DNA from 3 places in the Paenibacillus sp. 1SOY10 genome. Region 3 is predicted to be linked to each of the others. Evidence: predicted binding sites of a transcription regulator. Region 3 holds the regulator's gene; each other region holds the start of a gene.
What was found. The regulator LexA, encoded in region 3, represses DNA repair genes until DNA is damaged. The targets are predictions, from matches to a motif close to CGAACATATGTTCG.
Positions count from the first base shown of each region.

Region 1: addB (helicase-exonuclease AddAB subunit AddB) is a predicted target of LexA. The motif match lies at 3,100-3,113, and genes of this name have one in related genera.
Region 2: AC1VOR_RS08295 (YhjD family protein) is a predicted target of LexA. The motif match lies at 4,207-4,220, and genes of this name have one in related genera.

Region 1 covers NZ_JBXENK010000002.1:400,763-411,688, forward strand. Annotated here, with positions in the region: gene AC1VOR_RS07675 (NUDIX hydrolase) at 62-499, shown strand; gene AC1VOR_RS07680 (Na/Pi cotransporter family protein) at 490-1,506, opposite strand; gene AC1VOR_RS07685 (class I SAM-dependent rRNA methyltransferase) at 1,644-3,017, shown strand; gene addB (helicase-exonuclease AddAB subunit AddB) at 3,166-6,696, shown strand; gene addA (helicase-exonuclease AddAB subunit AddA) at 6,693-10,679, shown strand; gene AC1VOR_RS07700 (exonuclease SbcCD subunit D) at 10,709-10,926, shown strand, end outside.
Region 2 covers NZ_JBXENK010000002.1:535,036-545,961, forward strand. Annotated here, with positions in the region: gene AC1VOR_RS08280 (outer membrane protein assembly factor BamB family protein) at 28-1,554, opposite strand; gene AC1VOR_RS08285 (bacterial surface protein) at 2,229-3,005, opposite strand; gene AC1VOR_RS08290 (hypothetical protein) at 3,516-4,031, opposite strand; gene AC1VOR_RS08295 (YhjD family protein) at 4,288-4,671, shown strand; gene AC1VOR_RS08300 (DNA polymerase IV) at 4,686-5,900, shown strand; gene AC1VOR_RS08305 (YolD-like family protein) at 5,897-6,244, shown strand; gene AC1VOR_RS08310 (DUF6199 family natural product biosynthesis protein) at 6,285-6,491, opposite strand; tRNA gene AC1VOR_RS08315 (tRNA-Leu) at 6,930-7,015, shown strand; gene AC1VOR_RS08320 (TetR/AcrR family transcriptional regulator) at 7,106-7,735, opposite strand; partial or broken gene AC1VOR_RS08325 (MFS transporter) at 7,741-8,929, opposite strand; gene AC1VOR_RS08330 (Ig-like domain-containing protein) at 9,156-10,926, shown strand, end outside.
Region 3 covers NZ_JBXENK010000001.1:10,847-21,772, forward strand. Annotated here, with positions in the region: gene AC1VOR_RS00040 (YdcF family protein) at 1-596, shown strand, start outside; gene AC1VOR_RS00045 (AAA family ATPase) at 707-1,708, shown strand; gene AC1VOR_RS00050 (methionine gamma-lyase family protein) at 1,760-3,013, shown strand; gene AC1VOR_RS00055 (MerR family transcriptional regulator) at 3,096-3,506, shown strand; gene glnA (type I glutamate--ammonia ligase) at 3,512-4,867, shown strand; gene AC1VOR_RS00065 (hypothetical protein) at 5,049-5,204, shown strand; gene lexA (transcriptional repressor LexA) at 5,298-5,924, opposite strand; gene AC1VOR_RS00075 (LysM peptidoglycan-binding domain-containing protein) at 6,117-6,488, shown strand; gene AC1VOR_RS00080 (DUF896 domain-containing protein) at 6,741-6,914, shown strand; gene AC1VOR_RS00085 (hypothetical protein) at 6,928-7,464, shown strand; gene AC1VOR_RS00090 (HAD family hydrolase) at 7,512-8,312, shown strand; gene AC1VOR_RS00095 (FixH family protein) at 8,375-8,779, shown strand; gene AC1VOR_RS00100 (DUF1304 domain-containing protein) at 8,877-9,218, opposite strand; gene metH (methionine synthase) at 9,445-10,926, shown strand, end outside.

The sequences.
Region 1 (10,926 bases), on a different contig from region 3:
ATATGTTTATGCTTTTTTACGCCCGGCCAGCGTTCTTACTACTGAAGGAGGTACAGCCAGAATGTCATTCAAAGAAATCTCTGCGGGGGGCGTTGTCTATCGCATCGAGAATAACCGGATGCAAGTTCAGCTCATTACCGACCGATATGGGAAAATTTCGTTCCCCAAAGGAAAGCAGGAAGCGGGAGAAACTGTAGAGCAGACAGCGCTTCGTGAAATATTGGAGGAGACGGGGATCGTAGGCAAAATTGATGAACTGATAGATATCATCCCTTATACGTATCACCATCCTCAGCTTGGCAGTGTAGACAAGGAAGTGCATTATTACCTCGTGAAGTGGCAAAGTGGTGCCCTGTGCCCCCAACTCGAAGAGATACGCAGTGTGTCTTGGTACGAGCCGCAGGAGGCTTGGCGCCAGCAATGTAAGGCAGGGTACGACAACAATGACTTTATCTTGGAGAAAGCGTTAAGGCTACTGGGCATTGAACCTCAGGTCTGATGGGCGTTACCAGGTCCGAACTTGGGGGAGCCCTGACGAGGGGAGTCTAGTCTGGACCAAATCGGCAGATAGCAAATTGGCAAGGCAAGCAGGGAGCAGACGACATTGAAGATGGTCTGCGTGTGAGCAATTTGTGCCGCAAGATCACTGGTCAGCAAGCTAGCTGCCGTTTCTAATAGAGGTACTAATGGAAGGAACAAGATGGCCCCCAGCACATTCAAGATTACGTGCGACCAGGCAACAAACCGCCCAGACCGGGTTCCTCCAATCGCCGCAATCAAGGCTGTGAGGCAGGTGCCTACATTGGAGCCGATGACAATGGCGATGCCGAATTCAATCGGTAACACACCGCTGGCTGCTAGTCCCATGGTCATGGCGACAACGGCTGCGCTGCTGTGGATGATGGCTGTAAGTGTGGCACCTGCCAGCGCACCCCAGAGTAAATTGCCAGTGGCATGCGTCAGCAGCCAGGAAATGATACCTCGTTCCTCCAGAGCGGGACCAATGGATTGCATCATACGGATGGCAACCATGACCAGACTGAAGCCAGCGCCGGCCAAGGCCCCATATTGTAAAGGCAGCAGAAATGGAAGCTTGCGCTTGATGTAGGAGGGCAACATGTCCTCGGCAAGTACGGCTGTCGCCCACAATATTAGCGATATAATAAGCAGGGGAGCACCGAGGCGTGTCAGGTTCAAGGCAATGAGTTCTGTCGTGAGACAGGTGCCGATGTTGCCCCCTAGAATAATCCCTAATGTTCGAGCATAGGAGAGGAGTCCGGCGTTGACAAGTCCAATGGTCATTACCGTGACGGCGGTGCTGCTCTGAAGCAAGGCCGTAATAAACGTACCGGAGACAAGTCCGGTCCAGGGAGTGCGAGTCGTCCGGTGCAGGAAGGCCATCAGTTTGGGGCCAGCCCAGGTGTGCAGGGCAGATTCCATGATTTTCATGCCAAGCAGGAATAGGACCAGACCCCATGTTACGGGCAACCAGATTTCCTGAAACATGGCGGCGTTGCCCCCCTTTCCTTGAAAAAATGTGTACAAGTTACGTATATGATGCCGGGATAACGATCATACCTGTGTAGTCCCGCATGAAGATATAGTTATTGGAATTTACAATCTTGTTTAGGAGTGAATAATGAATGGCAACGGTCGTATTACAGCGCAGCCGGAAGAAACGATTGGAGCAGGGGCATCCCTGGGTATTCAAAAATGAGATCGAGACGGTAGAGGGTGAGCCCGTACCTGGTGGACTCGTCGAGATTATGGATTATCGGCGGCGTTACCTGGCAACGGGATACTACAACCCGGCCTCGCAAATTACAGTACGGGTCGTATCCTATATACCATTAACGGAGATGGATACGTCCTTTTTTGTCCGCCGGTTTACCGAATGTCTCAAGCACCGGGAACGCTTTGTCAACGAATCTTCTTATCGGCTTGTCTACGGAGAGGCTGACTTTCTGCCCGGACTGATTGTGGACAAATTTGGTGATGTACTTGTGGTGCAATTGCTGACATTAGGCATGGACCGTTGCCGCGAGCAAATTGTTACCGCGCTTACCGAAGTGCTGCGGCCTGTGGGAATTTATGAGCGCAGCGATGTCTCCGTAAGGCAAATGGAGGGGCTGGAACAGGTGAAGGGAGCCATTTATGGTGAACCTCCTCGCTATGTAACCGTAACGGAGAACGGGCTGAAGATTGAGGTGGATATTGAACAAGGACAGAAGACGGGGTATTTCTTCGACCAGCGTGAGAACAGGGCCTCCATTCGGCCACTTATGACGGGCTGGGGCGCTAAAAGTGGCATTACACTACAGGAGATCGCTAATGAGGTGGGCGAGGTACGGCGTGTACCCGTGAACCGTAAGGGAAAAGAGGTTGGCTTCCCGTATTGGGATGGTGCTACAGTGCTGGAATGCTTCTCGCATACGGGAAGCTTCACGCTGCACGCCTGTGAGTATGGGGCCAAGAAGGTCACTTGCCTGGATATTTCCGAGCATGCCATTGAAAGTGCCAAGCGCAATGTGCAGTTGAATGATTTTACCGATCGCGTGGAGTTTGTTGTAGCGGATGCCTTTGAGTATTTACGGGGTCAAGTAAAGGGCTTGGAAGAGCGTCATCTTAGAGCAGCAGGTACCAACAAGGTCGATACCTCCGTACCATTGACGGCCGGAGGAGGGCAGACCTGGGATGTTGTCATTCTAGATCCTCCAGCCTTCGCGAAGACGAAGACGGCAGTCAAGGGGGCAGTTCGTGGATACAAGGATATTAACCTTCACGGAATGAAGCTGGTGAATGAGGGAGGCTATCTGGTCACGGCCAGTTGCTCCTATCACATGCGTCCGGACTTGTTCCTGGAGACCATTCTGGATGCGGCTGAGGATGCAGGCAAAGTGCTGCGACTTGTGGAATGGCGGGCTGCCGGGAAAGACCATCCGCAAATCCTGGGGGTAGACGAAGGACATTATTTGAAGTTTGCTATCTTTGAAGTTCGCAGTAAGAACGCTTATTGATATATGGCTGCAAAGGGTCCGTCCTCGCGTGAATGAATGCGGGACGGGCTTTTTTTTGAGGAAACAGCAATTGTAAGGGATGCGAATGTTTGCTCGCATCTGTGCTATACTGGGAACGATAGAATTGTCCGTTGCAGGAGGTTATTCCATGTCTTTACATTTCATAATTGGCCGCGCTGGCAGTGGTAAAAGCAGCTTGATTCTGTCCCGGGTAGCGGAGGAGCTCAAAGCGGACCCGACCGGTCCACCGCTCATTATTTTGACACCGGAGCAAGGTACCTTCCAAATGGAGCAGCAAATTGCCGGAGCCTCTGGCTTGCCTGGAACCGTGCGCACACAGGTGCTGGGTTTCCGTCGTTTGGCGTTACGTGTTATGCAGGAGACTGGCGGCTCGGCGCTCGTGCCTATTCATGATGAAGGCAAGAAAATGCTGCTGTACAAGCTGCTGCGGAGGCACCGCGATAACCTGAGGTTGTTTGGACAAGGTGGCGACCAGTTTGGCCTTATTGAACGAATCGCTGGTTTATATACGGAGATGAAGAAATACAACGTGGATTTTGCCGATTTATCCGGGTTTGAGACTGTTCTTGAAAGCCGGATCGACGAATCCCCGTTACTTATAGATAAAATGCATGACCTGGCTCTCCTTTTTGCCGAATTTGACCAGGAATTATCCAAGTTGTACATCGACAATGAGGATCATGTTGTCAAGCTGGCTCAGGGAGCGCCAGAGTCGGCCTACTTACGCGGAGCTAAAATCTGGATTGACGGCTTCCATACCTTTACCCCCCAGGAATACACAGCCATCGTTGCCCTGTTAAAAGCTTCTGCTTCGGTAACGGTATCCTTGACTTTGAATCGTCCCTATAATGATGGCAACCTGCCTCAGGAATTGAACTTGTTCCATACTCCCGCGGCGGCTTATATGAAGCTACGCCAGTTGGCGCAGGAAGCAGGAATTGATGTTGCTGCAGCGGAACTGCTCGATCAGCGCCCATACCCCCGGTTTCAGCGCAGCGAGACACTGGGGTTCCTGGAATCCGCCTATGAGCGGCGAACCCCGTGGCCTCATACGGAGCCGCCAAAGGACTTGAGCCGCGCCTTATCCATTCACCGGGCCGACGGCCGCCGTGCTGAAGTGGAAGGGGCGGTACGGGAAATGGTTCGTCTGGCGCGGGAAGAAGGGGTACGCTGGCGGGAGATGGGTCTGCTGGTGCGCCGCCTTGAGGATTATGATCAACTCATTGCGCCGCTGATGGAAGAATACGAAGTTCCCTTTTTTCTCGACCAAAAAACGAGCATGCTGCATCACCCGCTTATTGAATTTATTCGCTCGGCCCTGGATGTTGTACTGGGCTTCTGGAAATACGACGATGTATTTCGTTGCATCAAGAGTGAATTTCTACTGCCTTTGGATGGCAGAGTTACTCGTGAGGATATGGACGTCCTGGAGAATTATGTGCTTGCCAGTGGCATTCAAGGCTATCGCTGGTTCGATGGACGGCCCTGGAAGGGCGCTCCAAGCCTGTCACTGGAGCAGGGAGAGGCAGCGGCTTCCGGCAAGGCACAGGAGCAACTGGATTTGCTGGAACGCTGCCGATCTACGGTGGTCGCCCCGCTATACGAATTTGAGAAGCGGTTGAAGCAGGCCGCTACAGCCACCGAGATGTGTGCGGCGGTTTATCAGCTCCTGGTAGATGCGGAAGCGGCTCAGCATCTTGACCTTCTGGCGCATCGGTTGCTCCAAAGCGGACAACCACGTCAGGCGATGGAACACCGCCAGTTGTGGGGAGCGGTGCTTGATTTGCTCGATCAGATCACAGAAATGATGGGGGACGAGCGTCTGGAGCCAGAGCTATTCGCCGGAGTGCTGGAGACAGGCATGAAGGGACTCAAGCTGGCACTTGTACCGCCTTCGCTGGACCAGGTGCTGGTCGGCAGTACGGACCGCACGCGGTCAGGACGCATCAAGCATCTGTTCCTTCTGGGCATTAATGAAGGAGTAATGCCAGCCGGGCTTCAGGAAGAAGGCTTGCTCAGCGAACAGGAGAAGCAGCGGCTGTCCGAAGTTGGTCTGGAGCTGGCTCCGGGACTAACACGGGATCTGTTGGATGAGCGCTACCTGATCTATGGAGCGCTGGCCGGAGCCAGTGACTCTCTGTGGCTGAGCTACGCGATATCTGACGGAGAAGGTGGAGCCTTGCTGCCGTCGGAAGTGATTCGGCAGGTGAAGCGGATTTTCCCCCATTCCTCCTTAAAGGAGCAGGTGATAAGCTCGTCTCCCATCGGAGGAACAGACATGGAGGAGCTTGCTTTTGTTGCCAAGCCTGGACCTGCCCTGGCTACCTTGATCAGGCAACTGCGCCGCTGGAAGTCAGGCGAATCGATATCGCCGCTCTGGTGGCATGTGCTGGAGTGGTACAAGGACAAGCCGGAATGGGAGAGTCGGGCGGTGCGACTGGTAGGATCGCTCAATTACCGCAACCGGGTGCGTGGACTTACCCCGGCTACGAGTCGCAAGCTATATGGTAAGCGGCTACGTACCAGCGTATCACGCATGGAGCAATTTTCTGCGTGCCCGTTCGCGCATTTCGCTTCCCATGGCTTGAAGCTGAAAGAAAGACAGCTTTACCGGCTTAAGGCGCCGGATATCGGCCAACTGTTCCATGCTGCACTTAGCCAGATGGCCATTAACTTTCGGGAGCAGAACCTCAGTTGGGGAAGTCTGACTCCGGAGGAAGTGTTGCGTGAAGCCGATGCGGCAGTGGATGATCTGGCTCCGAAGCTGCAAGGGGAAATATTGCTCAGTTCCAAGCGTTATGGCTACATCTCACGCAAGCTGAAGAATATCGTGGGCCGGGCCTCTTTGATTCTCGGTGAGCAGGCGCGTCGCGGTAGCTTTGAACCTATTGGCCTGGAGTTGGATTTTGGGCCGGGCCGACCGCTGCCGCCACTAATCTTCGAGCTGCCCAACGGCTGCGTAATGGAAATTGTGGGCCGAATTGACCGGGTGGATGTGGCCGAGGGCGAAGAAGGCTTGCTCCTGCGGGTTATTGACTATAAATCAAGCCAGACTGATCTCAAGTTGCATGAGGTCTATTACGGTCTGTCCTTGCAAATGCTGACGTATCTGGATGTGCTGGTGTCCTCAGCAGAGGAATGGCTGGGCGAAAGTGCCTTACCGGCGGGAACGTTGTATTTCCATGTGCACAATCCGCTGCTGCAAAGCAGCAATGGCATGAGCCCCGAACAAGCCCGACAGGAGCTGTTGAAACGCTTTAAAATGAAGGGACTGCTTCTTGCGGACCGTGAGGTTATTGCCAAGATGGACAGTGGTTTGGAGAAGGGGCATTCAGATATTTTGCCTGTGGCTCTTAAGGCCGATGGCGGCTTCTACAGCAGCGCATCGGTAGCCACGCCTGAGCAGTGGAAGACGTTGCTCGGGACGGTGCGCCATACGATTGCTGATATCGGTACGCGTATTACGGATGGGGACGTACAAATAGCTCCCTATCGCTTGGGGCTGGAGACGGCTTGTACCTTCTGTCCTTACAAGCCGGTATGCCGCTTTGAAGAATCGCTGGAGGGCAGCTCGTACCATGTGTTGAACAAGCCCGGCAAGCAGGAAATATGGCAACTTCTTGGTGAAGATGACGGAAAGGAGAACAATCGATCATGAGCATGACAATGAAACCAAAACCCCAGGGAAGCTATTGGAGTGACGACCAGTGGCGCGCTATTGCTTTGTCTGGCGGAGACATGCTGGTGGCTGCTGCGGCGGGCTCGGGTAAAACCGCTGTATTGGTTGAGCGGATTATCCGCAAGTTGACGGACCGCGAGCGGCCGCTGAGCGTAGATCGGTTGCTCGTAGCTACGTTCACCAAAGCGGCCGCTGCCGAGATGCGAGGACGGATTACGGAGGCGCTGGAGAAGGAACTATCCAAAGACCCCGGTGATGAATATGTAAGTCGTCAGCTTGCCATGTTGGGCAGAGCTTCCATTACGACACTTCATTCGTTCTGTATGGAGGTCATTCAGCGATACTATACCCTGATTCCTCTCGATCCTGGCTTCCGCATCGCAGCGGAGAATGAAACGGCCTTGCTACGTCAAGAGGTGCTGGAAGAATTGCTGGAGGATAAATACGGTAGCGAGCCGGCAGACAGTCCCTTTTGGGCTCTAGTCGATTTGTTCGGAGGAGAGCGGAGCGATGAAGCTGTGTTTGCGCTGATTCAGCGACTGTATGATTTCGCCCGTAGTCATCCATGGCCTGAGGACTGGCTTCGCCAGTCGGCAGAAGCTTTTTTGGTGCCTGATGCCTCCGCTTTGGAGCAAAGCGGGTGGGTAGCTGGTATTTTGGCAGATACAGCCTTGTCCTTGAACGGGGCGTACAGTTTGCTCTCTCAAGCGAAATTAGTAGCCCTATCGCCGGGAGGACCGGAACCCTATGCCATAACGCTGGAACAAGATATGCAAATGGTACAGACGCTTCGGGATGCCGTTCATGCGGGGACCTGGGCTTCCCTATACACGGAGTTTCAAACGGTGCAGTTTGGCAAGCTGAAGCCTTGCAAGAAGGATCAGACCGATCCGGAGATGCAAGAGAGGGTCAAAGCGATGCGCGAAGAAGCCAAGAAGACCGTAGCGGATTTGCGAGTTCAACTGTACAGTCGGCCTGCGGAGGTATTCTTGCAGGAGATGCATGCGATGGCTCCGTTACTTACGGGCCTGTCTACACTCGTTATTGAGTTTGGGGAACGGTATCGCCTGCACAAGGCGGCGAAGGGTTGGCTGGATTTCTCCGACCTGGAGCACTATTGTCTGAAAATTTTGCGTCATCCCGATTCCGTTCCTGGCGAGCTGCGGCCATCCGATGCGGCTATGGAATACCGGCAGCAGTTTGAAGAGGTACTGCTCGATGAATATCAGGATACGAACACTGTGCAGGAAAATATCGTACGTCTGATTTCCCGAACTGGTCCGGGGAACCGCTTTATGGTTGGCGATGTGAAGCAAAGCATTTATCGATTCCGCTTGGCCGAGCCAGGCTTGTTTCAGGCAAAATATCAGACTTACGGTGAAGATTTTGCTGGTGAAGGACTACGTATCGACCTAGCTCGGAACTTCCGCAGCCGCCGTGAAGTGGTGGATGCGGTTAATTTGTTGTTCCGTCAAATCATGAATGAAAGTGTGGCGGAAATCTCTTACGATGTTCGGGCGGAACTGGTATATGGGGAAGGCTTCCTGCCAAACACGACAGAGGATTATCGTCCAGAATTACTGCTGGTGGATCGGGATACGGGTGGCACTGGTGAAGAAGGCCGGGATGCCGGGAGCAGCAGTGATTATGCTGGTGAGGAAGGTTCGGGGGCTGACAGTGAGGATGAGACTGCCTTGCTTGAGGCGGTGAAGCTGGAGGCACGGGCTATAGCCTCACGTATTCGCGGGATGCTGGGTGAGGGCGGCGAGCCCTTGCATATTTATGACAAGCAAGCTGAAGTCATGCGTCCGGTGGCCTACCGGGACATGGTCATTTTGCTAAGATCAACGATGACTTGGGCTCCGGCAATCATCGAGGAACTGCGGCTTATGGGGATTCCCGCCTACGGGGAGTTGAGCCAGGGGTACTTTCAGGCATCTGAAGTGGAGACGATCTTATCTTTGCTGCAAGTCATTGATAATCCGTTGCAGGATATTCCACTAGCAGCGGTACTGCGATCACCTTTATATGATTTTTCTGAAGAAGAACTGGCCGATATTCGTCTGGCAGTTCCTAGCGGCAGATACTATGAAGCGGTGCTGGCCCGTTCAGAAAGAGAACCAGCCTATTCCGGCAGCGAACCGGAACAGGAGGAATTGAACTCGTTGCCCGAAGCGCCTGCGGACAAGCTGGGTATTCGCTTGCAGACTTTTCTGGAGCAACTACACGCTTGGCGTACGATGGCCAGGGAGGGCGAATTGGTCAGCCTGATACGTGATATTTACCGGCAAACTGGCTACCCCGAATGGGTTGGCGGCTTGCCTGGGGGAAGCCAGCGGCAGAGCAATCTGCTGACTTTGCTCGATCGGGCAAGGCAATATGAGGTGTCCGCCGCTGCACCGGGTCTGTTCCGATTCCTGCGGTACGTCAATCGTTTGCGTGAGAATGGGGGCGACTTCGGGGCTGCATCCGCTGCGGGAGAGCAGGGAGACGGGATACGGATTATGACCATCCACAAGAGTAAAGGACTGGAGTTCCCGGTTGTGTTTGTGGCAGGCTTGTCCAGACAGTTCAATCGTCAGGACTTGAACGCTCCCTTCTTGATGCATAAGGAAATGGGATTTGGTCCCAAATTTGTGGATGCGGATACCCGTGTCAGCTACCCTACATTACCCAACCTTGCGATTCGGAAGCGGGCACAGATGGAGCTTCTGGCCGAGGAAATGCGTGTGCTGTATGTGGCGTTAACCCGTCCAAAGGATAAGCTGGTGCTGGTGTCTTCGGTGAAAAATTTATCGCGCTCCATTCAATCGTGGACCAGTGTGCTGCAAGATGAAGATGAGCAGTTGCCTGACTATGTGCTGGCGAGAGGACGTTGTTATCTGGACTGGATAGGTCCGTCCCTGATTCGTCATCGGAGTGCGGGTGAGTTGCGCCGGTTTGCGGGATTACCAGAGATGGCGTCCTCCGTACTTGCAGACAGTCCTTCGGACTGGCACATCGCTTTTCTATCTTCACGTGATGCGGGGCGGACGAGCGGGACGGAAGCCGTGGCGCCAACCGCTGAGCATGCCGGTTTTGATCCGGCGCAACTTCAGGCATTCTTGACCGGCCAGCCATCGGTCATGTTACCGCAAGATCCTGGGACAGCCGGGCTGGGTACACAGGTAGCAGATCGGCTGGGCTGGAGCTATCCTTATGAGACTGCCAGCCGTATTGCTGCGAAGACGACCGTAACCGAGATGAAGGCATTGCTGGCCATGCAGGAGGAGCCTGCTCATGATGCTATGGCCCAGGTGGAATTGCAACAGCAACTGAGTAGAGAGGAAGCATCGGGCGAGCCTGAGCTTACCCTCCATCTACGCCGCCCGCGCTTCATGGAGCAGCGCAAGCTTACCCCAAGCGAACGAGGGACGGCTTACCATACACTGATGCAGCATCTGCCCTTTGGTGAGGGAGAAGCAGAAGATATCGTCCAGGCCACCTTGAATCGCCTAATTGAACGGCAAATCATGACTACGGAGCAAGTCGCTGCTATTAATGGGACAGCGATTGCGGGGCTGCTGCAAAGCCCGCTCGGTCAGTTATTACGCCGCGCAGATTGGGTGAAGCGAGAGCTCCCGTTCAGCTATGGCTTGCCAGCAGCGGAAGCGACGCCTCAATTAGGAGGATTGGTTACGGAGAATACGAATGATTCAGCGTTTGAGGCTCGGCAACTGGCAGGGGAAACCGTGCTGATTCAGGGGATTGTCGACTGCTTGTTCTCCGTGGATGGGAAGCTCTTTTTGCTGGATTACAAGAGTGATCGTGTGCTGGAGCATCGTGGTGGTGTAGCTGCGCTCACGGAAACGTATCGTTTCCAGCTTGAGCTGTACGCGAGGGCGGTCGGACAAATTACGGGCCTTACTATAGATGAGAAATGGCTGTATTTCTTTGATAGCGGTGAAGCCGTTCGGTTATAGAAGTGTGGTCTTGAGGGGAGAGGAAAAACATGCGGATATTGCATACAGGTGATTGGCATCTGGGACGTACGCTCGAAGGGCGCAGCCGTCTGGCGGAACAGGAGCAGTTCCTGGATGAACTGGTGCAAATCGTGAGGGAACAGCAGATTGATCTCGTGCTGATGGCGGGAGACGTGTATGACAGCGTCAACCCTCCGGCGGCAGCGGAGGCCCTGTTCTATGATGCAGCAGCCAGATTGACCGATGC
Region 2 (10,926 bases), on a different contig from region 3:
GAGCCGCACTAGGCGGCCCAGAGAGTTTTATTGATATGTAGCAGCAGTAACCGTACTGTACTCGCTTATCTCAAACGTCAGGATGTTGTTAAAGATGACATAATCCGTGCGCTTGCTAAATGGTCCGCGGTTGTTATCATGCTTATTAATGGCATACTTAGAAGGGCCAGAGCCGGCATCTTTGGTATCGTACCAGTTAATGAAGTCATTCACTTCACCCATACTTAAGTCAAACTCCTTCTCCAGACCGTTATTCATAGTTATTGTAAGAATTGCACGGTTTCCCGTTGGTTGTGGGTCTGTAGGGTCTGTAGGGTCTGTAGGATCAGTAGGATTAGTTGGGTTAGGATTATTCTTAATTGTTCCTCCGAGTGCAATTAATCCTTCATTTGAAGAAATATAAATTACCCCACTCTGATCAAAGGCCGGAGCTACTAGCGTTCCTGTTGTACTGTAGGACCATAGTATTTCTCCGGAATTCGATAATGCATGTATTGATGTAGTTTGATTCGAGGCACTAGTAACATAAATATTTCCATATGAGTCTATGATTGGTGTGTATCTCATGTAGAAGTAGGGCATTTGAGTTTTCCATTTTAGTGTTCCATCAGGATTTATAGCATAAAAAAATTTTTGAATATTTTCTTGTCCAATATAAAGTGTACCATCATTTCCAATTGCAGGAGAAGCTGAAAGGCTATTCTCAGTTTTATAAGTCCATTTCAACGTTCCGTCAGGATGGAAAGCATAGACGCTTGCTGTTATAGAGTTATACAATATTCTATTAACTACGTATATAGTTCCATCTTCTGCAATAGTAGGGGATCCAGTATTATAAAAGCCTGCTATTCGTGATGTCCATAATAAATTTCCATTATTATCATAAGCTGATAACCCTGAGTTATGTGCTATGTATAGCGTGTTATTATTACCTACACTTACACTACCAGTTGTTTCTGCAATTGACACATTCCATTTAATGCTTCCATCTGGATTAATAGCTGTTATTTTATTTTTATCAGTTACAAAATAGATACTTCCATCTTGTGCCAAAGAAGGATCAGAGGTTACGTGATTTTTTGTAATTTGCATCCACTTTTTCGTTCCGTCTTGATTTAAAGCTAATAAACCTTGATTAGTACCAACATATAACGTCTTATCAACACCTATAACGGGATTGCTTGTTATTGTACTGAAACTCGTCCCATACTCTTCTTTTGAATAGGACCATTTCAAACTTCCATTGGGATTAATTGCATCAACACTGGCGTTTTTAAAATCACTGGCATATATAGTGCCATCACTTCCAATTACAGCAGCCCCATATTGGGAACCTTCCTTTTTGTAAATCCACTTTTCTACTGGATCAGAATCAATACTTTTAAATCTGGATTGTCTAGTCCAATTAAAGGTAGTAGGTTGGTCAGCTTCTAAATCATATTTACCGGGATTAAAACCTCCTCCTTGCTCATAAGGGACGCTCTGGGCGCCAGCCGTTCCTACAGGGAGAATCAGTGTTGCTGACAACACCAATAGACTTATCAATTTCTTCATGTACATTCTCCTTTTAGCTTATTTACAAGAATAATCATAAATTCTCAGAGAAACTATGTCTAAACATAAAAGCCTAAATCTGCAATATCATGTTGATTAAGGTAAGGAAATTCAAACAAAGTAGTTGATATCGTCAGAATATACAAAAAGATTGATTTTCACCGAAATCTTTAAAACAGTTTTTTAAGGATCGCGATAACATCAAAGATAAGCAAGGTTGGTGAAGTAAGAAAAACCATTTTTTTGTCCTCCTCATGCCCTCTTACTGTCCCTAATAAGGCCGATAAATATCCCGTGCTTTTACCTAGCAGAGATAAGAACTGGCTGCTGGAACTAGGGGAGATACTTATTCATGGCAAAAACCGATTGGATATTAACCGACACAGTACAGAAGCAATTGAATTTTCAGATGGCGAGATAGAAACGAAAATCATCTTTTGGTGTTGTCTCGTAGAAGGTTTAAGGCTAAGTCTGATGGTAAGCCATGCTGGGGAAGCAGTTTAACGCACATGCAAACATTTGCGGCGAGCTGCGGGAATTCTGGTGGAATAAAATCGAGAGGGCAATGAAAATGTTAAACAAGAAGAGGTGCGTAGTGGTGGTCCGTGGGAATAATCTGCAGTCAATTTCAAGGTTGAGAATAAATAAGAGCCGCTGAATGCGGCTCTATGAATTTATTGATATGTAGCAGCAGTAACCGTGCCATATTCACTTATCTCAAAGGTAAGAATGTTGTTAAAGATGACGTAATCTGTGCGCTTGCTGAATGGTCCACGGTTGTTGTCATGCTTGTTGATGGCATACTTGGATGGGCCTGAGCCAGCGTCTTTGGTATCGTACCAGTTGATGAAGGCATCTACTTCACTCATAGAGAGGTCGTATTCTTTCTCAAGCCCAGTTAACATAATGATAGTGAGGATAGCACGATAACTAGTTGGTTCGGGAATACTTGGTCCAGGAATAGGGTTGTAAGGCTCCAAACTTCCTTCACCAGGTAAGTCTAAAGCGACGATATACAAATACTCCAATTTATTATTGACAATCTCTACAGAATGTTCTTTCTGCTCCAGTTTAGGACTCTCATATATAATTCTTGGAGAACTATCATTTTTTCCATAGAGTGAAAAGTTGCTTGTTTTTTCTCCATCAATATAAACATCGATGTTATCAGAGCTATTATTATAAATATAAGAAATAAAACGGAAATTTTCGCCTATGAAATTAAATTTTATCTTCGACTCAGGAGTTTGCCATACATTTTTGGTACAGCGAGAAACTTCGCAAACTGTCCATTGTCCCTCATAAGTGATATCAACTTCATCATAAAGATATCTGGTCCAACCCTTTTCAGGAGTATTTGAAATGTCGCCTATTGAATCAGAAAAGGCATTGGGGACAAACGTAAAGAAGAGTAATAAAATAAAAATTACGGAAAGGCGTATTTTTTTCATAAATAGAGCTCCTTAAATATAATTTTATAAAGAAGAATATAATTATATTTATGGAATGTCCAAACATAAAATCCTATATATGTAATATGATGTTTATCTAGGGAAAATGATTTTCTTATTGAACCTTGAGTGGGACTGTTTTATTGGAATTGCTGGCACTAAACAAACCGCATCATCATGATGCGGCTGCACTCAGACAAGCAACGCTGTTAAGTCAGCAGCTTAATAATCAATCTCGGCAAGTACCATAATAATTCTGAAATCCATGTTAGTCGGTCAGCCCATTTTTCGAGTTTAGTTCTTTGATGTCTCATTTGACACCTCGCATTGGATTATTTTACTAAATTTTATCAAATTTATGAATAATAATCCACTATATTAAGTGATGGGATAGGGTTAAATAAAGCAGTAACACGTTGATACGAACATCAAGCCACAAAAGAAAGAAGCCGCCAATTTGCGGCTTCTTTCTTTTGCTCATATTATCACTAGGATCAATATCACGTCCTATTAATAAGCTTTGTACCCGGCAGCCAGGACGTCATCTTTACTAATAACCAAGGAGCCAAGCTCCTTCTTAACGGTAAATTCGCGGGATTGGTCATCTCGAATAGTAGTGCTCAATCCGTCGGAAAGCGAGGAACTGTCGATTCTGAAAGTGACTTCGCCTTTTTTCTTCACTTCATAGATGAGCGGATTGCTTGATTGTGCATTGGCAGACAGTTCGCTGTTGGATGCAACGAGCTCGGACAGAGTAACCCATTCGTTTTTAGACTCGAAGGAGATTGATTTTAAGGCTGGGTCGTAAAAGGTACTGTAGTTAAATAAACTCGCGGCTTCCCGGATGGGTACATAGGTTGTTGAGTTGAATACGAGTGCGTCAGCGGTTGCTCGGTTCTGTCCTCCAACAATAAATTTAAAGTATTGAATGGTTGCCTTGGCGGTCTTCCCGATGGGAGCGGCAGCGGCAACGGATGCTGTGCCGAGCAAAGCACAGACGGTTAAAGATACAACAAGCTTTTTCATGGATATCCCTCCAAATTGTAATAATCACTTTTAAATTATTACCCAGTTACCAAACATATGAATATAGGTGTTTAGATTTATTTTCGTCGCCACTGGGATAATCCAAAGGTACCGGCTGATAGTGTCAATACGGCGTTTGGCATGCGGCTGGAGGAAATCTTTTCTTGTTGAATAAAGAACATATGTTCGCATATAATAACACCAGACTATACAGACTGTTGCCCGATCACTGAGCTGTAATTAGGGAGGGACGTGGATGCCTGTACCCTGGCAAACTGAAGCAGAAGCGGAGTTGGTGAAGCGGGCCATTTTGCTGCCTGTGCTGTTGGATCTTCTGGAAAGGGATCGGCAAGCGCTGGCGGATATTCCGTTAAAGGTACCGCACATTTATAGGGGATTTATTGGTTCATTACAGGGTGCGGCTATGGATGAACTGGCCCAGGTGCGCAAAGACATGCGTAAGCATGGAATCAAGGTCTTTGAGGAGCGGCGAACAAATTTTGGTCTGGAGGCACGCTATTTATGTCGTGGGTATCGCTATGAGTTCGACATGCTCTGGGGATTAGTAAAGGCAGAAATTTTTCAGCTATTAGGCGACTACTCGGGAATCGACATCACGAAAGAAGGAACCTCACCGTGAAAGAAAGAGTTGTTATGTTGGCGGATTGTCAATCTTTTTACGCGAGTGTTGAGAAGGCAGATCATCCGCAGTATTGGAACCGGCCGCTGATCGTTGCCGGAGACCGTGAGCGACGGTCTGGCATCGTCTTGGCTGCCTGTCCGCTGGCCAAGCGGTCTGGCGTGACTACGGCGGAAACCTTAGGCTCGGCGTTGGCCAAAAATCCGGAGATGGTCGTCATGCGCCCGCGGATGGAGCGATATATTGCCGTTTCAATGAAAATTACGAATATTTTGCTGCGATTTACGGACTTGGTTGAGCCGTACAGCATTGATGAGCAGCATCTGGATGTGACCGGAAGCTTATCTCTGTTCGGCGATCCACTTGCCTTGGCGTACAGAATTCAACAGGAGATCAAACGAGAGACCGGGATATACAGCCGCTTTGGTATTAGTTACAACAAGGCGGTTAGTAAAATGGCCTGCGATAATTTTGCCAAGAAGAATGCGAACGGCTTATATTGGATGACCCGGGAACAGACGACCCAAGCGCTATGGCCGCTGCCGATTCGCCAAATGTACATGGTTGGCTCCCGGATGGAGCGCCATTTGAAGGGAATGGGGATTCATACGATCGGGGCCTTGGCGAATACGCCGCTCGTTCAATTGCGTCAGCGGTGGGGGATTAATGGCGAGGTGCTATGGCGGCTTGCTCATGGTCTGGATGATTCACAGGTAGATCCCAGTAGCCACGCTGGCGAAAAATCCATCGGCCACGAAATGACCTTGCCGCGAGATTTTTACTCATTGCAGGAGGTAGCCGTGCCTCTCTTGGAGCTGACGGAACTGGTGTGCCGCCGTTGCCGGGAGAAGGGATATATGGGCGGGGTGGTCATGGTGAGCTCTAGGGGAATTGATTTGGACCATCCCACCGGCTTCCACCGGCAAATGAAGTTGCTTGATCCGACGAATGCTACCAAGCAAGTATATGAGAGCGTAATGGCGTTGTTCGGGCGTCATTGGGATCACCAGCCCATCCGTAAGGTTGGTGTTACGTTGTCGGGCTTCATTAGAGATGATGAATACCAATTAACCTTATTTGATGAACGACCCAAGTATCAGGCTTTGGAGAAGGTGACGGATGAGATCAAACGTCGGTTTGGGGAAACGGCTATTCTGCGGGCGGCATCGTTGACCACATCCGGTCAGGCCAAGCAAAGGGCGGAAATGATCGGGGGACATTACAGATGAAAAAGCTGGAAGGCAACGGGTTATGGGCATCCAGCCGAATGATGTTGCCTGAGCATAAAGAAGCGATTAATCGAGAGCATTATGCCAAAAAGTCCAAACCCCATCCGGAACTGGATGCTCAGGAGATAGAACTGATTGAACGGGTGCTGGCGGGTTCTTTTCGGGAACGGAGGAAGATCAGGCTACGAGTCTGGGGAGAGTATGAGGATGAAGAGTTATGTGGAGTGGTCACCACGGTACAAACTTATTTGAGAGAGATTAAGCTGACGACGGAGCCAGGAGAATGGCAGTGGGTTCGCCTGGCAGATATTTTATCTGCTGACTGGCTGTCGGCGACCAAATAAGAGACTGGAGAATAGTAACTAGTTAGTTCAGACGATTTTTTTAGGAAGAGGAAAGCCCTGCCAGAAATAAAATAATGCCTGCAATGATGGCCACAATACCACCAAATCTTGTCATGGACAGATAGGCTTCACTTGGTTCGGAATCGCCATCGACCTTCCAGCCTTCTTTAATATACCAGGCAAAGGAAGGTGCAACAGTATTGACCAAGCCGATAATTATAATGAAAAATCCTCCAAGAGCAAGCAAAAAGTTCCCTCCCTCATAAATGGTGTTTCTTCTATGGCTCAATTCAAGAATCACTGCTTGACCAAAGACATCTATAGAACGGAGGGTCGTAGGGATTCTGGAGAAACGAAGTGTTCGCCTTTGCGAGTGGATTTCTACCTTATCAGAATTTATTGAATCAGAAAATCCAGGAGGGGCAGCGATCGGAAGAACCCTACGAACCCGGAGGGCCTCATTGCTCACATGTCAAGCACTGATTTCAGTATTGAGCCTCTTCTATTAATAATACGTCAAGTTCCCGGTTTCGTTTCTATGGTAGGTTTATGGCAAAAGGGAAAGGACCCCTAGAAAGGCTCTTTCAGCTTACTCGGCCTGTTCGTCATTATTTTCTGGTTGAATTTGCGTTTACTTCTGTATATAATCATAAATACGGGATTTTTTTAAAATCCTTATGATTTTGCCGGGGTGGCGGAATAGGCAGACGCACAGGACTTAAAATCCTGCGGTACGTGAGTACCGTACGGGTTCGACCCCCGTCCTCGGCATTTTAGGTGGTTAGCGGCACGTTGAAGCTACAAAAGGAGAGGGCTCGTTAGAGCTCTCTCCTTTTGTATGTGCAGACTCGAATTTTCAACTCACGAATGATCGTTACTCATGTATTCGATCAACATGTCTATAAATCGCTGAGGGGTTAAAGAATCTTTGGGGCTTGTTGAAGATAAACTAATTCTTTGCAGCAGCCCCATCATGGAGACGAAGAGGAATTGGGCGGTTTCGGAAGCATTAAGCTCCGGCCGCAGTGATTGATCGGCGATACCAGCCTTGATAGGGTCCAAGAGGAAATGATGCTTGATTTTATCTTTTACAAAGGATTTATATCGTCCTACCAATTCTGGGCTTGATTGATAGGCGCTATAATGGAGGTCAAAGGATACGATAAATTTAATATAGCCAGGGTGTCGTCTAGCGAATTCAGCCCAGGCCATTAGCATGGAGCGGAGCTTATTTTTGCCTGAAGATATGTCTGTGCCAGCGGCTTCTACGAAATCAGACATGCTCTCCATCAATTCCATTTGGACCTCAAAAATCAGCTCATCAATAGACTCAAAGTGCTTGTAGAACGTAACTCGACTCATGTCAGCCTGCTCACATATATCCTTAATATTGACATGGGAAAGCCCTTGCTCTGTGAATAATGCTTTTCCTGCAGCAATGAGTTCCCGACGATTTTTATTTTTTAGCTTTTGATGCCAATTGTCAATCATAAGCCTTAATCCGTCCCTTTAGCTTTCTGGCGGTTTACCGTAAGAAACGGGGTAGCCAGAAGAATAAATGCACCCAAAATATAGGGCATATTAATGTTTTTGTCAAACAAGGTTCCAGCTATGATGGGGCCCAGAATATTACCCACACTCATGTAAGTCGTATTCAGCCCTGAGGCATACCCTTGTCGATCTCTAGCCGCGTTGGCAATTAGCGAGTTAACTGTCGGTCTTAAGAGGGAATTAAAGGCAAAGAACAAAATCGATACGGCCAGTAAATAGAACAAATTAATCTTCACAAGCATGAGCAATAGCGCAACGCCCGTCATGATTAGTGATAAACGAATAAGCCAGGTCTCGCCAAGCCGCTTAATGAGTTGATCCAGTAGCCAGACCTGGACGATAATGCCTGTAATGGCTCCAACGGTGATGATAATAGAGATTTGTCCAGCATCAAAGCCATACTTCTGCTCCACAAACAGAGCATATACCGTCTCATAGTTCACTAAGCCAAACGTCATAATCAGGATTAAAAGAAGGTACCGGAAATATGGGGTGCGAAATGATTCTACTATTTGGTGACCTATTGGTTCTCGGCTTGCCGTGCCTTGAGAGGATAGACTTTGCTGAGTGTTACGGGTTTCCGGCATAAAAAAAGTGAGTAGGGTTGCTATAAGGCCAAGACCTGATGCAAAATAATAGGGGACGCGTATGCCAAACTCGGCAATCATCCCGCCCAGCCCGGGACCCAAAACCATCCCCAAATTCATAGCAGCGCTCAAGTAGCCCATTCCTTTTGCCCGTGTCTCTGGAGTTGTAATATCTGCAGTGTAGGCCATGACGGAAGGAACCATCAGCCCAAGCCCGATGCCCCCGAGAAAGCGGGCAAGATACAACCAGGGCAATGTGGTCGATGCAGCAAATATAAGATCGGATACGACCGTCAGGAATAGGCCGGACATAATTAATTTCTTACCCCCATTTATCAGAAAGTTGTCCACCAATAGGGGAGAAGATGAACTGTGCTGCTCCGAAAGCAGCGACTAGGTAGCCAGCCGCTGTTCCTCCCGCATCAAACTGCTTGAGATAATCCGGTAAAATAGGAATGACCATCCCCTGTCCCAGTAGGGCAATAAATAAATTAAGCATGACGATAAAGAGAGGAAATTTGGCGGACTTAGAGATGGAATGAGACATGAGATAACTCCTTGTGTTTACATCGTGTTAATGATTACTTGATGTAAACTATTCTAAACCCAAAATGAATCAGATGTAAATGGAAAAGTAATAAGCAATATTTTATAGGCCAAAGGAATTATTTTCATTTAAAAAGGTTATGAAATTCCTACCAAATACCGATATAAAACGCAAAGGGCTGGGAAAAGAATCCCGGCATTCTAGCAATAAAAAAGGAGAGAAATTGATGATTACGAACAGGAAAACAACGCATTGGCTGCTGATTGTGGCGCTGCTCCTTTCGGTGGTCCTTCCGACAGGTGCCATGGCGGCTGCTGGCGACATTAACTCTATCGCTATTGATGGGGAGAACACGACGATCGAGCTGGCTGTTGGCAAGACGAAGCAGTTGAAGGTATGGGCTAACGTGGAAGGCTCTACTTCCAAGAAGGACGTTACCGCAACCGTAACGTGGACTTCTTCGGATGAGAGTATCCTGAAGGTGAATGAGGGACTGGTGACTGCCGTCAAGAGTGGTACGGCTACGGTCAAGGCAGCTTATTCCGGTTCGGTATCCATCATTACTATTAAAACAGTTGATACTTATTCGGCGTTGACATTGGATTATAAGCTGGACGGCAAGTTCAGTCTTGATACGGATGAAAGCGACCTGACGGTGACAGCCAAGGCTAAGGTCGACAGTACCTTGGTAGAACCAAAGGATGTAACTACGGAAGCAGAGTGGAGTACCTCCAATGGGGCCGTAGTGACCGTGGACAAGGGACAACTCACTCTGTTAGGAGCAGGCGAAGCGACAGTGACAGCCAAATATTCCGGCTTGACTGCTTCGTTTAAAGTGACGGTAACTTCTCCTTATTCCGGTCTGAAGCTGTATCGCAGCGAATCACCGGACACAGAGATTGGTGAGAAGGAAGATCTGGAACTGATCATGGCCGATGGTGAGATTGAATTGCTGGCCAAGACGATTCTGGCTAATGATAAAACAACAACGGACGTGTCCGATAAGGCCGTCTGGACTTCCTCGGATTCTGCGGTAGCTACGGTTGAGGATGGAAAAGTGAAGCTGTTGTCGACCGGGAAAACGACGATTGCCGCTTCCTACCTTAGTAATCGGGCACAAGTGGACATTTACGTTCGCGCTCCTTACGAAGCCATTCTGCTGACGCCTTCGGAGGATGCAATGATCTTCTTCGGAGAAACGTTGAAGGCAGAAGCTGGTGTGAGAAGCAGTGCAAATTCGACAGAAGATATTAGCAGCAGAGCTACTTGGACTTCGTCCAATAAATTAATTGCCACGGTTAATAACGACGGCTTGATTGTAGCCAAGGCAGCAGGGTCGACGACCATTAAGGCCAGCTTCCAAGGCATTAGCAAGAGCTTCAAGCTGGTTGTGTCTCCTACAATCACCAAGCTTGAAGTAGAGAAGGACGAGCTGGAATTGTTCAAGGGCGAATCGGTAAAATTGCCAGCAGTTACAGCTACGAAGATTGACGGTGAGGAGATTGATTTCAGTGATGAAATCATCTGGTCTTCCGCTCGGGAAGATATTGCTACCATTGAAGACGGAAAGATTGTAACCAAGGATACAGATGATACAACACTTTCCGCTATAGTTACGATTACGGGTAAGCTTGCTGACGCAGGAGCGGGAGTGACTCCTAACCCGGCATTCCCGATTCGGGGAACAGCAGATAGTGAAGTGACCATTCAACTTACGGTAAATGAGAAGGTACTGACGATTCTCGTTCCAGACAATAAGCTGAGCATCGTGATTGGCGAGGAGACAGATCTACCAAGCGTGATTGCCGTTTATGAAAATGGGGAAGAGCTTACTAACCCAAGCGATATTGAATGGACGTTGTCCGGTGCTAACGCGGTACTGAAAACAACGGCAGAGGGCAAAAAAATCAAGGGACTTACAAAAGGTTCTGCTACGCTGAAAGGGACCTATTCCAATAAAACGGTGAGTGTCTCGGTAACTATTGAACCTAAAATTA
Region 3 (10,926 bases):
GGGCATTGCTCGTGCTGGTGCTGGGCATCTGCTGGATATTATTTGTCTTGGCGCAAATCGGTAGTATTGAACGTAATTCGGCCGTGAATTCGCAGCTTACCGAACCCGCAGATGTGGGTATTGTTCTTGGAGCCTCGCTGTGGGGAGACGTGCCTAGCCCCGGTTTGAAAGAGCGTCTTGATCAAAGCCTGAAGGATTATGAAGCAGGCAGGTTCAAGTTATTTGTGTTGACTGGCGGTCTGGACACCCCGGAGTCCAACTTTACGGAGGCGGAGGGGATGGCCAATTATCTGGAGCAGCAAGGTGTGCCGAGAGAGAAGATGCTGCTGGAGAATGAAGCTACCAGCACCTATGAAAACCTTAAGTTCAGTCAGGAGATCATGAAGGAACAAGGCTTCTCATCGGCTTTGATCATCACGCATACCTTTCACGGGAATCGGGCGCTGGAAGTAGCCAACGCACTGGATTACGCCAATCCTAAGATGTCTGTGATTGAATCCCGGGTGTTAAAGCCGTTCCCCAACACGTTCAGAGAGGTGCTGGCCTATTCCAAGTGGAAGCTGGATCAACTGGCGCTGGTAGTTGGCCTGAAATAGCAAAACTTCTAATAACGGACAGGGAGAGAGAATACATTTAAAAGTGTGCTTCTTAAGTAGTACCTATACTGAATTTATTCAGCCCTACCCTTATAAAGAGGTGATTACCTATGTCTGGGCGTGTTATGGCCAGAAGCGGCTCCCCTGAGGAGAGACCTTCCCGGCAGATTAATGTCATCCTGCGCAGCAGCGAACCGCCGGTCGTTTCCCAAGCAGTTCCTGACAGTGAACCACAGCCTGCAGCAAAGCCCTCGCCACAACAAAGTCTTTTTGCAGAAATTCAAAAAGAATTGGATCAATTGATTGGCCTGGACCATATTAAAGACCTGATGTATGAAATTTATGCCTTGTTACAAATTGCATCAATGCGCTCGGACGCTGGACTGCTGTCCGGGACGCAGGTTTATCATATGGTATTCAAGGGGAATCCGGGAACGGGCAAAACCACGGTGGCACGTATCGTCGCCAAGATGTTTCAGCGCCTGGGGGTGCTTAGCAAGGGCCATTTAATTGAAGTGGAACGAGCGGACTTGGTGGGCGAATATATCGGCCATACGGCGCAGAAGACGCGTGACCTGGTGAAGAAGGCGCTCGGCGGTATCTTGTTTATTGATGAAGCGTACAGCCTGGCGCGCGGTGGGGAGAAGGATTTTGGTAAGGAAGCGATTGATACACTTGTCAAAGCCATGGAGGACCATAAGAATCAGTTCATTTTGATCTTGGCCGGTTATTCGGATGAGATGGACTTTTTCCTGTCGACTAATCCGGGTCTGCCTTCCCGCTTTCCGATTCAAATGGATTTTCCTGATTACACTATTGATCAGCTTATCCAAATTGCCGAAGGGATGGCCAAGGAACGCGACTATATTCTGATGCCACAGGCGATACTCAAGCTAAAGCAGCATTTGCTACGGGAGAAATGTGAAAGCGAGCAGATATTCAGCAATGCTCGCTATGTTCGTAATGTCATAGAGCGCTCTGTTCGGCAGCAAGCGGTACGACTGTTGAACCAGTATGCAGGTGGCTCTCCGGGAAGACTGGAACTGATGACTATCCGTACCGAGGATATGAAGCTGGATAAGAAAAATGGATCATCAAACCCCATATTGTGAACGAAACAAAAGCAACACGAACGAACCGGTTGAGGGAGAGGTAACTTAAGCATGGCAGTATTTGCAGAAGAAATCGTACATTGGCTGGAAGCCGCGGAACGTCAGGTAGAATCCCGTTTTCGGGATGTTGACCGGATCGTTGATCAGAATCAATGGAAGGTAATAGAGGCTTTCCAGCGCCATCAGGTTAGCGACTACCATTTTGCAGGCTCTACGGGGTATGCCTATAATGATCGCGGACGTGAGGTGCTGGATCTGGTATATGCGGACGTATTTGGCGCCGAGGCGGCGCTGGTCCGGCCGCATTTCGCCTCAGGGACACATACAATAGCCACCGCTTTGTTTGGCGTGTTGCGCCCTGGTGATGAATTGCTTTATATTACAGGACGCCCGTATGATACGTTACATAAGGTGATAGGCGTACCCGGCGATGGCAGCGGTTCGCTTCAGGATTTTGGCATTACTTATAGCGAGACGGCCCTGTTGCCTACTGGAGAAGTAGATTGGGACACTGTTCAAGCGAATATAAATGACCGGACCAAGGTTGTCGGTATTCAGCGGTCCCGGGGGTATGACTGGCGTAACTCCTTTACGGTAGCACAGATTGGCGAGATGGTGGAACGGGTAAAAGCTATTAAATCCGATCTGATTGTATTCGTCGATAACTGCTACGGCGAATTTACGGAGGAGCGGGAGCCTACACAGGTTGGCGCCGACTTGATCGCCGGATCATTGATCAAAAATCCAGGCGGAGGTCTGGCTGAGACCGGGGGATACATTTGCGGCCGTAGCCAGCTTGTACAGCTTGCTGCTTACCGCCTGACAGCGCCGGGGATCGGCGGCGAGGTAGGGGCGATGCTTGGAACCACGCGTGGAATCTATCAGGGGTTATTTCTGGCCCCGACCATTGTGGGACAAGCAATCAAAGGTAGCGTACTGGCGGCGGCCCTGTTCGAGCGGGCGGGCTTTGAGAGCAGACCAGGATGGAAGGATGCGCGGACGGATTTAATTCAGGCCATTGCCTTTAACAAATCCGAGCAATTGATTGCCTTTGTCCAAGGGATTCAGCGGGCGGCAGCGGTAGACGGTCATGTGGTTCCAGAGCCGTGGGACATGCCTGGGTATGAGCATCCGGTCATCATGGCCGCCGGGACCTTTGTTCAGGGAGGAAGCCTGGAGCTTTCGGCAGATGCTCCCATTCGTGCTCCATACATTGCATATATGCAAGGCGGGTTAACCTATTCGCATGTCAAATTTGGCTTACTCACTGCGCTGCAGACCATGAAGGACCGCAACTTGTTGTAAGTTATCCTAACACATCTATTGACATGTCAGGATAACTGACATATGATAGGTTCATGATAACTTAACTGGAAGGTTGATAGCGATGAGTGAGGAAATTCGCAGAAATATGGCCTTGTTTCCTATTGGTATTGTGATGAAGCTTACGGATTTAACCGCAAGACAAATTAGATACTATGAGCAGCATGAGCTTATCGTGCCTGCCCGCACGTCGGGGAATCAGCGGATGTTTTCCCTGAATGACGTGGAACGCTTGCTTGAAATAAAAGGACTCATCGATAAAGGTGTCAATATCGCAGGCATTAAGCAGGTGATGAACCCGATGTCCCGGGAGTCTCAGGAAGCAACCGTGATTACGAAGGATACGGAAGAGAAACGTCGGGAGATGACGGACTCACAAATCTATCGTATGCTAAAGCAGCAATTGGTTACAGGAAGCAAGCATGGTCAGGTGTCTCTGATTCAGGGAGAATTGTCCCGTTTTTTCAAAAAATAATTTAAATGTTGGGAGAGGTTCGTGTGAGTTATTCGAAGTACACCAAAGAAGACATTTTACGCATTGCCAAAGAAGAGAATGTACGCTTTATCCGCCTGCAGTTTACGGATTTGCTAGGGACCATCAAGAATGTGGAAATCCCGGTAAGCCAATTGGAGAAAGCTTTGGATAATAAAATGATGTTTGACGGCTCTTCCATCGAAGGTTATGTCCGGATTGAAGAATCCGATATGTATCTTTTCCCGGATCTGGATACCTGGGTTATCTTCCCTTGGGTTACTGAAGATCGTGTGGCTCGTCTGATTTGCGATGTGTACATGCCTGATGGTACACCGTTTGCTGGTGACCCGCGCGGTATTCTGAAGCGCGTCTTGAAGGAAGCTGAAGAGATGGGATACACGTCGATGAACGTAGGTCCAGAACCTGAGTTCTTCCTGTTCAAGACGGATGAGAAGGGGAACCCAACTACTGAACTTAACGACCAAGGTGGTTATTTCGATTTGGCACCAACCGATTTGGGTGAGAACTGCCGCCGCGAAATCGTATTGACTTTGGAGGAAATGGGCTTTGAAATTGAGGCTTCTCACCATGAGGTAGCTCCAGGCCAGCATGAGATTGACTTCAAATATGCCAGTGCGATCAAAGCGGCTGACCAAATTCAAACCTTCAAATTGGTAGTTAAAACGGTAGCTCGCCATCATGGATTGCATGCGACATTTATGCCTAAGCCGTTGTTTGGCGTGAACGGTTCCGGAATGCACTGTCACCAATCCCTGTTCAGAGATAATGTCAATGCCTTTTATGACGAGAGCGATGAGCTTGGTCTTAGCGAAGAAGCCCGTTATTACATGGCTGGTATCCTGAAGCATGCCCGTGCCATGGCGGCGATTACAAATCCGACGGTCAATTCTTTCAAACGTCTGGTTCCTGGTTATGAAGCCCCTTGCTACGTGGCTTGGTCCTCCAGCAATCGTAGCCCGATGATTCGTATTCCGGCTTCCCGCGGCCTTAGCACTCGCGTTGAGGTTCGTAACCCGGACCCGGCGGCCAACCCGTATCTGGCACTGGCTGTTATGCTCAAAGCAGGGCTTGACGGTATCCGCAAAGAGCTTCCATTGGTTGAACCCGTAGACCGGAACATTTACATCATGTCCGAAGAGGAACGCGTAGAGGAAGGAATTCCTAGCTTGCCATCGGATCTGAAGGAAGCACTTGGCGAAATGCTGCGCAGTGAAGTAGTAAGCGAAGCGCTCGGCGAACATGCTTTGACTCACTTCTACGAGTTGAAGGAAATCGAGTGGGATATCTTCCGTACTCAAGTTCACGCTTGGGAACGCGATCAATATATGACATTGTACTAAAATTGGGAAAAACCCTTGAGGGCCTGGATATGGTCCTCAAGGGTTTTTTGTTCGAGAAGCTATTATTGTAAGGGAAGGTTAAGTTTTAGTGTGTACAGGTAAATTTTTGATTTCTGAAAATACTAAATGTTTACATGATTTATTCAAAGATGGGCAACTTATAGCCAAGGAGGTTGTGGCTATGGCGATAAGTGAATTGAAGAGATACCAACGGCGGCGCTCCAGATTGAAGTTATGGTGGATATCGGAACGCTCTGGCCTGGGATGGAGTACAAGAGGACGTCGAGAAAAAACGGGGTATACGCCCCAGATGCTGGATCTCCGCTGGGATGAATGAATATGGAGAGGACGGCCATAGGATGAGGCTGTATGCGTACTATAACAAATAGGACAAAACGGATAGAGCATCACGTTTTGTCCTATTTGTTATTCAATGCAAATCGCGGAACAATCCGACGACCTTGCCCAGAATTGTAACATGCTTCAACCGCAGTGGTTCCATCGTGGAGTTCTCCGGCTGGAGACGAATGTGGTCCTTCTCTTTATAGAAGGTCTTGACGGTAGCTTCGTCTTCTTCCGTCATAGCTACAACGATCTCTCCGTTGTTAGCCGTTTGCTGCTGGCGGACAATGACGTAATCTCCGCTATGTATGCCTGCTTCGATCATGCTATCGCCGACGACGGAAAGCATAAAGATCTCTGCGCCACCCGCATAATGCTCGGGGAGTGGGAAGTAATCCTCAATATTCTCTGTTGCTGTAATTGGCATCCCGGCGGTGACTTTCCCTACGACGGGAACACGCGCAACGCTATGAGAGAACAGGTTGTAATTCTCCGAGACATCCTGTCCCAGAAGCTCAATGGCCCGAGGCTTCGTCGGATCGCGCCGAATAAAGCCCTTCTTCTCCAACCGGTCCAGATGTCCATGAACGGTTGAACTGGAGGCCAGTCCAACAGCTTCACCGATCTCTCGGACGGAAGGAGGATATCCCTTAGCCCGCACTTCATTTCTTATAAATTCAAGAATAGCCTGCTGACGGCTTGATACCTTTGACATTTTCGGATCAACCCCATTTAGTAACGTTTGGAAAAATTATAACATAGAACTTCCGTTCGTACAAACATTAGTTCTAACATGGGATGAAAATAAAAAAAAGAACAAATGTTCGCAATAAACTATTGAATCAAACAAACGTTCGTGATATAGTCGAATTATGAAATGAGAACATTTGTTTGGGGGTATGAGTTTATGTTGAAATATAGTTCCTATCAAAGCATCTATGAGCAGCCTTCCTTCCGTCGTCCCGTCGTCGAGCGAATTTTACATAAGAGCACCTGGCCTAAGCGCCGATTCTTCCAGATGATTACTTTACTGGTCATTTTGGTTGTCACTTGCACCGGTGTCGTAACAGCGTTAGCCGCTTCATCGGATGATAAGTTAGCAGAGACTGAGCTTGCCCAAGTGATTGTTATGTCGGGAGACACGCTATGGGAGATCGCTGTAGAACATAAACCTGCTAATCAGGATACGCGAATCTATGTAGAGAAGTTGAAGCAGATCAACGGACTGGGGACCAGTAGAATTCAAGCGGGAGATGTTCTTCTGCTGCCTGCCCGATAAGGCCATTGGTATTATTCAGAAGGTAAGTCAGATAGTATGGAACAAAATGGATTCTGGCAGGGATATACATCTGGAGTATACATCTATAGTTAGGAGCTTGTAGGAGAGAGTCCTGGTGGTGAACCTGGGCGCCTTGACAAGCTCTTTTTCTCATGTCAAAGTAGGAATTAATGCCCTATATAATATCAAAGTACCTAGTGTATTTTGAACGTTGCAAGGGAAATACCGCAAACAAACAAGCAGGAGGAATTTATGGATATTGATGCTTTGGTACAACGAATCAATGAACTGGCTCGCAAGCATAAAACGGAAGGACTGACGCAGGACGAGGTGTTGGAAAGGGCCCAACTTCGGGAAACCTACCTGCAGAACGTGCGCAAGAACTTTCGGCAGCAGCTTGATTCCATTGAGATTGTAGATAAATAGGGAGGAAACGTAGATGGCTTCGTTTGACCGCAAAGTAGAGCGGAATCGAGTGAAAATGAGTAAGAAAGGAAAGGGGCCGAATGTAGGACGTGGACAAAGCAATCCAGGTTCCCGAAGCTCTTTGGGAGCAAATGGGGATGGGGATGTCTTCAAGGGGCGCAACATTATTTTACCTGTTGTGTTGTTCTTGTTAGCCTTGATGTACGCTACAGTGGGTCTGATGAGTGGACCCGAACAAGTAAGCTCATTCTTGTATTGGACGACCATCATTTTGTACATGGTGCTTGCCGTTGCCCTTTATCTTCGCAAGCCGTATCTGCGAATTAACAAGAGCTGGCTGTATACGTCGAAATTCAACCGTGACAAAATGCTGGACGCAGGGAACATTAATAAAATCAAGGTTAGCGCAAACAAAATTGTAATCGAACCGAAGACGCGTGAGCCTAAATGGGTATTTTACCGGAATCGTAACCGGTTTGACGTTGAAGCGATGGCCGCACGGCTGGAGTTATACGCTAATACGCATCATGTCAAGCTTGAGAGAGAATAGTCTTCTATATATAAGGTTTACAGGACCGAGAGGGTGACAAGGAACAGATGACGATCAAAGCGGTTTGTTTTGACTTGGATGACACATTGCTTTGGGATGACCGCAGTGTGAAGGAGGCCTTCGCGGCAACCTGTGAAAATGCGGTGAAGAAGGCCGGCGCAGGCTTTCACGCCGAGCAGCTTGAAGAAGCTGTTCGACGTGAGGCGAGAGGGTTGTATGAATCCTATGAGACCTACCCGTTCACGACCATGATTGGAATCAACCCGTTTGAGGGATTATGGGCTACATTCTCTGCTGGTGAACAACCGGAGTTTCGTCAGTTGGAGCAACTGGCTCCCGTGTACCGCAAAGAGTCATGGAGAAGAGGACTGCTGGCCCTTGGGGTTGAGGATGAGGAGCTGGCGGCGGAACTGGCAGAACAGTTTGGGCGTGAGCGTCGCTCCCGTCCTCACATTTATGAAGAAACCTTTGAGGTGCTTAAGGAGTTACAAGGGAAGGTTAAGCTGCTGCTGTTGACAAATGGTTGTCCAGCACTCCAGCAGGAGAAGCTTGACGGGGTGCCGGAGCTGGCGCCTTATTTCGATGAGATCCTGATTTCTGGCAGCTTTGGGAAGGGGAAGCCCGACCCATCTATTTTTCAGCATGCCATGGAATTGTTGGACATTAAGCCAAGTGAAGGGCTTATGGTCGGAGACAAGCTGACGACGGATATCAAGGGATCTCTCAGTGTTGGCATGACCGCAGTTTGGGTGAACCGCGAGCATAAATCACGCAATGATGAGATTGTACCTAATTATGAAATTGCCCGTTTAACGGAGCTATACGATATTATCGCCGGGCTAAAATAACAGATCAACTTCAAGATACCGCACCTGAAAAGCATAGGCGATCGTAGAGAGGGGAATCGTTCATGAAGAGAAGCGGGTGGTTACTGGCCGCTTTTATCCTGACGCTGACTTTACTTGGCGGTTGTGCGCGTACGGAATCAACGGCCATGGAGAATTTCTCTCTGGCACCGATCAAGGTTCAACTCGAAGTAACCCCTGATCCTGTACAAATTGGGGAGACGGTGACCTTCACGGCTACGGTTACCCATCAAGAGCAAAAGGTAGACGATGCCGACGAGGTGACTTTTGAATTCTGGCGTGAAGATGATACTGAAGGGGAGCACGGTCAAGTTACCGTAACCTCTGCTGGGAATGGCACTTATGTGCTGGAGCAATCGTTTGATGGGCCGGGTACCTACAAAGTAATCTCTCATGTGACAGCTCGGGATCAACACTCAATGCCTTCGAAGTCATTTACGGTCCAATAATTTAAATAATCCTAATAAATAAACGGCGGTGCAGGATAAAATGATCCTGCACCGCCGTTGTTGTTTGACTACCTGGCTACTTTGGCTGAGCCGATAATTAGGAGAAGATCGCCAGCAGCAAGGCAATCAACGCCGGTGCTCCTTGCTTCAGAATAATGGACCGTGAAGCTGTAGCCCCGCCATATAGCGCAGCAATCACGATACATACAAGAAAGAAGATTTGAATCTGGGTGGCGAACTGTGCATGAGGATGAAGCAGCCCCCAGATGAGCCCAGCAGCAAGAAAGCCATTATAGAGTCCTTGGTTGGCAGCTAATGGCTTGGTGGCGTGGGCAAGTTCCGGTGTGGTGCCGAAAGTCTTCATTGTACGTGGACTGGTCCAGAGGAACATTTCCATAATAAGAATATAAATATGCTCGATGGCTACAAGGGCCACCATAATGATGCTGATCAATCAAATCACCTGGCTTTCTTATGGTTCAGTTCAATGGTAGAGCATGTGCTATTACATTATAGTAGGTTGGGCGCAAAACGCAAAGCCAACACGAATGAGCAGACCGGAGCAGAGCACATGAATTCTCCCGAAGTGATGAGGCCGGACCTCTTTTCTTCAACGCTTCATTCTGTTAAACTAAATCTTAACGTTTTACGGGAGGGACATGATCATGAGTAAACCAAGCCTGCTTGAGAGAATAAAAGAAAGAATTTTAATCCTTGATGGTGCGATGGGCACTATGATTCAGCAGGAAAACCTGGCTCCTGCCGATTTCGGTGGAGAAGACCTGGATGGTTGCAATGAAATGCTCGTGCTCACCCGTCCGGACATTATACGGGGAATTCACGAGAAGTACCTGGCGGCTGGAGCCGACTTGATTGAGACTAATACGTTTGGCGCGGCATCTGTCGTGCTGGCTGAATACGATATATCGGATAGGGCCCGCGAAATTAATCTGGCAGCCGCCAAGCTGGCGATTGAAGCTGCAGAAAAGTATAGCACACCGGAGCATCCACGTTATGTGGTAGGGATTTTGGGACCCACAACCAAGACTTTGTCTGTTACCGGTGGAGTTACCTTTGATGGCTTGACGGACAGCTACGAGGAGCAGGTTATTGCTCTGATCGAAGCCGGGGTAGATGCGCTTATGCTGGAGACCTCGCAGGACACACTTAATGTGAAGGCGGGGAGTATCGCGATTACGCGGGCTTTTGCCAAGACGGGGATCACTCTGCCGCTCATGATATCGGGCACAATTGAGCCGATGGGCACAACGCTGGCCGGACAAAATATTGAGGCCTTTTATATTTCGCTGGAGCATCTGAAGCCGATTTCCATTGGCCTCAATTGCGCGACCGGACCGGAATTTATGCGCGATCATATCCGTACATTGTCCAGTATTGCTAAAGCTGCGGTAAGCTGTCATCCTAATGCGGGGCTTCCCGACGAGAACGGACATTATCATGAATCACCGGATTCGCTTGCTCGCAAAATGTCGGCTTTTGCCGAATCCGGTTGGTTGAACATTGCCGGCGGCTGCTGCGGAACAACCCCGGCTCATATCGAAGCTCTGGCTAGAACGCTTGGTGAATATCGTCCGCGTGAGTTGGACGGAGATCATTTACCGGCCTTGTCGGGCATCGAGCCCGTATACATTGAATCGGCCAATCGTCCTTACCTTGTCGGTGAGAGAACGAATGTTCTGGGATCAAGGAAATTCAAACGCCTGATTGTGGAAGGCAAATATGAAGAAGCCTCTGAAATTGCCCGTGCCCAGGTCAAAAATGGTGCTCAGGTCGTTGATGTCTGCGTGCAAGACCCGGATCGTGATGAGGCGGAGGATATTGAGAAATTCCTCGAACTTGTGGTCAAGAAGGTTAAGGTACCGCTGATGATCGACACTACCGATCCGAAGGTGCTTGATTTAGCCTTGCAATATTGCCAGGGCAAATCGATCATTAACTCCATTAACCTGGAGGACGGTGAGGAGAAGTTCGAGCAGGTAACGCCGATTCTTCATAAATATGGCGGTGCCGTCGTTGTCGGGACGATTGATGAGCGTGGACAAGCCATTACTCGGGAGGACAAGCTTGAGGTAGCCAAGCGCTCTCATGATCTGCTGGTTCATAAATATGGACTAAACGCGGAGGAT